2 linked regions of the Variovorax paradoxus B4 genome follow. The protein of the gene in region 1 interacts with the protein of each later gene in a pairwise test. Links are inferred from orthologs where the notes say so. Each region holds a gene or a part of one and is shown on either strand. Other genes may lie near its edges. The genes, in order: glmS and VAPA_RS23570.

Evidence for each region.
Region 2: the proteins of glmS (region 1) and VAPA_RS23570 interact in binary tests that used the Escherichia coli proteins (3 or more experiments, as listed by UniProt). The link is inferred for Variovorax paradoxus B4 from one-to-one orthologs.

Annotation. Positions count from the first base shown.
Region 1 is NC_022247.1:1,164,092-1,167,289, forward strand. The notes cover bases 262-3,144. They hold glmS (glutamine--fructose-6-phosphate transaminase (isomerizing)), read left to right. Parts: upstream 262-704; coding sequence 705-2,585; downstream 2,586-3,144. Other genes in these bases: VAPA_RS05230 (Lrp/AsnC family transcriptional regulator), read right to left, coding at 262-566. Outside these bases: bifunctional UDP-N-acetylglucosamine diphosphorylase/glucosamine-1-phosphate N-acetyltransferase GlmU, read left to right, coding at 1-59; more of VAPA_RS05230, read right to left, coding at 81-261. UniProt on the Escherichia coli protein: Catalyzes the first step in hexosamine metabolism, converting fructose-6P into glucosamine-6P using glutamine as a nitrogen source.
Region 2 is NC_022247.1:5,062,211-5,065,473, reverse strand. The notes cover bases 309-3,256. They hold VAPA_RS23570 (phosphatase PAP2/dual specificity phosphatase family protein), read right to left. Parts: upstream 2,484-3,256; coding sequence 1,134-2,483; downstream 309-1,133. Other genes in these bases: VAPA_RS23565 (bifunctional alpha/beta hydrolase/class I SAM-dependent methyltransferase), read right to left, coding at 2,503-3,256; VAPA_RS23575 (hypothetical protein), read right to left, coding at 701-1,141; VAPA_RS23580 (lysophospholipid acyltransferase family protein), read right to left, coding at 309-704. Outside these bases: more of VAPA_RS23580, read right to left, coding at 1-308; more of VAPA_RS23565, read right to left, coding at 3,257-3,263.

The sequences.
Region 1 (3,198 bases):
GCGGCAAGCAGGTCAGCTTTGCGAACTGGAAGCGCCCGCAGAAACAGCCGAAGGCCTGATCGAAGGGCGCCTGCGGCGCGTCAGGGCGTCAGCGGCACCCTGGGCTCGAACTTCGCGCGCTTCAGGCTGAAGAAGGCCTTGACGTTGCGCACGTTGGCGTCGGCCGTGAACAGGCGCTGGGTCAGCGCGCCGTAGTCCGGCATGTCGCGCGCCGCCACCACCAGAACGAAGTCCGGCCCCGGCGAGACGCGCCAGCATTGCTGCACGGCGTCGTCGGCGATCACGCGGGCTTCGAAGGCATCGAGGGCCGCGGCGTCCTGCCGGTCCAGCGAGATCTCGACCACCGCCTGCAAGCCGTGGCCCAGCACCGCGGCGAGCCGATCGGGCGAGAGCAGCGCGACCTGGCGCTCGATCAACCCCTCCTGCCGCAGGCGATGAACGCGGCGCAGGCAGGTGGGCGGCGAGATGCCCAGGTCGGCCGCCAGCCGCTGGTTGGTCTGCGAAGCGTCGCGCTGGAGCGCATCGAGCAGGCGAAGGTCTATTGCATCCAGAGAAATGGATTCCATATTCAATTGGATTATGGAATAAAAATCCACTTCTCTGAAGTGATGAAAGAAAAGTTCGAAATGAATGAAATTTCGAATGCATATTTTTTCAACTGCTTCCTACCATCGAGCCTCTTCTTCATTCAAAGGCAGCTCACCATGTGCGGCATCGTCGGCGCAGCGTCCCATCGCAACATCGTTCCGGTCCTGGTCCAGGGCCTCCAGAGGCTCGAATACCGCGGCTACGACTCCTGCGGCGTGGCGGTCCATGCGGGCGGGCTCACGCGGGCGCGCACCACGTCGCGCGTAGCGGACCTCGTCACACAGGTGCGCGAAGACCATGTCGAAGGCCTGACGGGCATCGCCCACACGCGCTGGGCCACGCACGGCGCGCCCGCCGTGCACAACGCCCACCCGCACTTCAGCCATGGCCCCGGCGCCGATGCGCAAGGCGCGCGGCCGGGCCGCATCGCGCTGGTGCACAACGGCATCATCGAGAACCACGAACCCCTGCGCGCGGCGCTCGAAGCCAAGGGCTACGTGTTCGAGAGCCAGACCGACACCGAGGTCATCGCCCACCTCGTCGACAGCCTCTACGACGGCGACCTGTTCGAGGCCGTGAAGGCCGCGGTGCTGCAATTGCACGGCGCCTATGCCATTGCCGTGATGTGCCGCGACGAGCCGCAGCGCGTGGTGGGCGCGCGCGCGGGCTCGCCGCTGATCCTGGGCGCGGGCAAGGAGGGCGGCGAGAACTTCCTGGCGAGCGACGCCATGGCGCTGGCCGGCGTGACCGACCAGATCGTCTACCTCGAAGAAGGCGACGTGGTCGACCTGCAGCCCGGCAAGTACTGGATCGTCGACCGCAACCACAAGCCCGTGCAGCGCCAGGTGCGCACCGTGCAGGCGCACAGCGGCGCGGCCGAGCTCGGCCCGTACCGTCACTACATGCAGAAGGAAATCTTCGAGCAGCCGCGCGCCATCGGCGACACGCTCGAGGGCGTGGCCGGCATCGTGCCCGAGCTGTTCGACGGCATCGGGCAGGACGGCGCCACCGGCGCGAGCGCGCACCGCGTGTTCAAGGACATCGACAAGATCCTCATCCTGGCCTGCGGCACCAGCTACTACAGCGGCTGCACCGCCAAGTACTGGCTCGAGAGCATCGCGAAGATCTCGACGCAGGTCGAGATCGCGAGCGAGTACCGCTACCGCGATTCGGTGCCCGATCCGAAGACGCTGGTGGTCACCATCAGCCAGTCGGGCGAAACGGCGGACACGCTGGCCGCCTTGAAGCACGCGCGGGAGCTCGGCATGGCGCAGACGCTGACCATCTGCAACGTGGCCACCAGCGCGATGGTGCGCGAATGCAAGCTGGCCTACATCACGCGAGCCGGGGTGGAAATTGGCGTGGCCTCGACCAAGGCCTTCACCACGCAGTTGGCCGGGTTGTTCCTGCTGACGCTCGCCATCGCGCAGACCAAGGGCCACTTGAGCGAGGCCGACGAGACGCGCTACCTGAAGGAGATGCGCCATCTGCCCGTCGCGCTGCAATCGGTGCTCGCGCTGGAACCGCAGATCATCGGCTGGGCCGAAGACTTCGCGCGCAAGGACAACGCGCTCTTTCTCGGCCGCGGGCTGCACTATCCGATCGCGCTCGAAGGCGCGCTCAAGCTCAAGGAAGTGACCTACATCCACGCCGAGGCCTATGCCGCCGGCGAACTCAAGCACGGCCCGCTCGCGCTGGTCACCAGCGAGATGCCGGTGGTGGCCGTGGCGCCGAACGACACCCTGCTCGAAAAGCTCAAGAGCAACCTGCAGGAAGTGCGCGCGCGCGGCGGCGTGCTCTACGTGCTGGCCGACGGCGACACAAAGATCAAGGGCAGCGAAGGCCTGCATGTGATCCGCATGCCCGAGCACTACGGCGCACTCTCGCCGCTGCTGCACGTGGTGCCGCTGCAATTGCTGGCCTACCACACGGCCTGCGCGCGGGGCACCGATGTCGACAAGCCGCGCAACCTGGCGAAGAGCGTGACGGTGGAGTGATCGAAGGGGGATTTCGCCGACAGTTGTTCTTTGCCATTAATGTCTGAGACAGCGCATTAAAGTCCGAGACACGGTATTTCGTCGCGCATCTGGACAAATCCATCTATACCCTGCCTACAGGAGCGGGGGCGAGACGATGGGCTTCGCCGCCTCGCCAAGGATTGCGCCACAGCTGGCGGCTCCATCTGGTTGTTCGAGGAATTGGATGCCACGGCCGGAGATGAGAAAACGTATCGTCCCCTGCGGGATTGCAGCGAGCGGTTTGCCGAGGCAGTCGTGGCGTGGCGAGAAGGGCGCGGAGCCTTGCCTGGCCTGAAGCCCGGCGAGCTTCTTCGGCTGTAGGCATCTCCCTGCGGGCGCACCGGACGCATATTGGCTATTTTTTGCCCATCCCCCGATGAAGTTAAATAAGGCTGAAGTAGCAATTTGGTCGTAACTCATTGGCGGCAGTTCGGTCGCGCCCTCGAGGCGACCGAGGCGCTTTCACTTTCGGGGGGCTGATGCGCTCGCACGCTCTTTCATCAATTGCCGGTGTCCCATTGTCCCTCGTGCAGTTCAGGTCGCTGGCGACCACCAGTTCTTTGGTTCTCATCGAATCCAGCCTTTGAGAGGT
Region 2 (3,263 bases), 3.9 Mb from region 1 along the record:
GTTGTTTTTTCTTGTTCCGGCAGGCGGTCATATTCGGGCCGCAGGTCGAGCATGGCGGCGCGTGCGCGGGCAAGGAACACCGCTTTCTCTTCGCCCTCGGCCAGCTGGATCGGCGCGCCGAACCGCACCGTGCACGCCAGCGGAATCGGCACCAGCGTGCCCTTGGGAAGCACGCGTTTCAGGTTCTCGATCCACACCGGCACCAGCCGCACGGTGGGACAGGCGCGCGCCAGGTGGAAGAGGCCGCTCTTGAGCGGCAGCAGGATCTCGTCGCCGGTGTTGCGCGTGCCCTCGGGGAACATGATGAGCGAGTCGCCGCCGTCCAGCGCCTCCTTCATCTGCTCGACCGGGTTCTCGCCCTGGCCCGAGCCGTCGCGCCGGATCATCAGCGCGTTGAACACGTCGGCGCCGATGAAGTGGCGCAGCTTCGAGGCATTCCAGTAGTCCTGCCCGGCCACGGGCCGCGTGAGCGCGCGCAGGTCGGGCGGCAGCGTGGCCCACAGCAGCACGAAGTCGCCGTGGCTCGTGTGGTTGGCGAAGTAGAGCGTCTGCTCGGCCTTGGGCGTGGTGCCGCTCCAGATGGCGCGCACACCGGTCAGGAGGCCGGCTGCGCCGATGATCAGCTTGCCCGCGACCACGGCCAGCGCGCGGCGCAGCACCGTGCTCTCGGGGCTGTGGTCTTTGTTGTCGTCTTCTTCGGTCAAGAGAGGTCCTGTGTCATCAAGGCAAGGAGAAACATCGCGCTCTGGCAGGCGACCACGATCGCATGCCGCTGCATGAGCTGGCGGGTGCCCTGCACGCGGTCGTCGAGCGGGCGAACGGCCTTCGGCGCCTCTGCACTGCGCAGGCCGAGCCGGTCGAGCGCGGTGTCGAGCGCGTCCAGCGATGCGATGGCGCCGCGCGCCAGATCGGCGAACAGCGCCTGGTCGAAGCGCAACCTGAACGCGAAATAGCGCTCGAGCGCGCCCAGCACCAGCACCGCGCCGAACCCCATGGCGGCCGTGCTCGACAGCGAGCGCAGCGTGAGCGCGAGCACCAGCGCCGCAATGCATGTGAGCGCGAAGCCCCACACCGCCAGCACCGCTGCGGCGCGCAGCAGTGCGGCCAGTGATGCGCAGGTGGCGCGTTCGCTGTCAGTCATGAGGTGGTGCTCCCGAAGCGGCGGTGCCCAATGGCTCGAGCGACATCCGCCACGCATGCCGCAGCACGATCTGCGGACGCGCAAGGCGCACGGCGTCCTCGGCCTGCGCCAGTCCGCCCACCGCACCGTAGCGGCCCAGCCAGGCGATCACGGCGGCGGCGCTGCGCGAAAAGCCCAGCGCGCAGCAGACCCACACGGGCGCGCCTTCTGCATTGCGGCGCTGCCCTTCGATGACCGCGGCCGCGCGTTGCAGCCGCACGGTCGGCGGCACGGTCAGGTCGAGGATCGGCACGCAGCGCGCATGCGGCACGCCCGCCGGTGCCTGCAGTTCGGCGCACAGGCTCACGAGCCGGGGCCGGCCGGCGGCGATCCATTCGGCGCGCGTGGGCCGCCGCCCGAGCAGCAGGCCCGGCACCACCTCGACGAAAGCCGGCAGCCTGCGCGTCCAGAGCCATGCGTTGACGGCCGCGCCGAGGCGATAGGGCGCAAGCAGCCAGCGCGCTGCCCAGCCCATGCGGCCCCGGCCGTTCATCTGGAAGCCGCGGGCGCCGAAGCCGACGTAGTTGAGCGCCACCAGCGCCAGCGAGGCCGAAGGCCACGCGAGCCACAGCGCCATACCGCCCAGCTGCATGGCCGCCGCGAGGAACAGCACCGCGCCCATGGCGTAGAAGCCTGCGAGCTTCCAGCGCTGTGCGTCGTGCGTGCATTGCCAGGCGCGCGGCATCGAAACCGTGCGCTCCAGCGGCCACAGCCAGACGCAGAAGAGCCCGAGCAGCGCGCCGGTCGGAATGTCGATGAAATGGTGCTGCCAGGTCGTGAGCACCGAGGCGCAGATCGCGAACGCCCACACATGCAGCACCAGCCTTGCCCACGGGGCGCGCAGGAACTGCCGGTACCAGTCCCACAGGATCACCGCCAGCGCGATGTGCAGCGAAGGCGCCTGGTTGTAGGGCTGGTCGAAGCCGCGCAGCGCGTTGAACAAGAAGGCCGGCGCGCCCTCGACCGCCGGCTGCCCGAAGCTGAAATGCAGCGGCCAGATGACGAAGCAGGTGCAGGCGATGAGCGTCGCGCTCACGAGCCGCAGGGCGTGTCGGTCGAGCGTGTGCCTGCTGCGCGCGAGGAAGAGCGAGAGCGCGTAGAAGACGTTGATCGTCCAGTACGGAAAGATCGTCCAGGCCCAGAAGGGCAGCTGCCGCTCCCACTCGAAGGCCATCGAGGGCACCTGCGCGCGCGTGGTGGCCCACCAGTTGGCAAGGCCGTAGGTCGCATAGAACAGCGGCCCCAGGAACACGAGCCAGGCGGCTGCGCGCTTCCATGGCCGTTGTGCCAGCCGGTGTTTCATCTGGCGCGAAGCCCGGAGTTCACCCGACCCTCACCGCGAGCGAGACGGTGAAGATGCCCCACTCGTCGATGCGCTGGTCGATCTTGCGGAAGCCCGCTTCCTCCACCAGCTGGTCCATCTCGGCCTGCGTGCGGCGGCGCATCACCCAGGCTTCGCCCTGGCGATGGCTGGTGAGCGCGCGCGCGATCATTTCGAGCTGTGGATGCCAGGGCTGGCCGGTGTAGACCAGATAGCCGCGGTCTTCCACCGCATCGCCCACGCCCGCCAGCGAACGCCGCACCATCTCGTTGTCGGGGAACAGCTCGTAGAGGCCCGACACCACCGCGAGCGTGGGGCGCGGCGTCACGGTGGCCAGGCTGATGCGGTCGAAGGCGTCGGCCTGCACGAACTGCGCCACGTCTTCCAGGCCCTTCTCGGCAATGAGCGCGCGGCCGTCGCGCACGTTGATGTCGCTGTAGTCGCGCAGCAGGATCGAGCTGGCCTTGACCGGGCTCGCAAGCACCGCGTCGAGCACGTAGCGGCCATGGCCGGCCGCGATGTCCATCACGCGCACGTCGCGGTGCATCTCGGCCAGGCGCTCCATCGCGATGCGGATCAGCTCCTCGACGTGGATCTTGCGCTGCCGGATGCCGCGCCAGCCGATCGAGTCCAGGTAGGTCCGGTCGATGGAGCGGCCCAGCGCGCCCTTGCCCTGCGGCTCGTTGCGGTAGACGTAGTCGAGCGTGCTGCCCGAATCGAAGCCGGTGTCATGCCCGAGCTTCACGCCGCGCGAGAGCATGC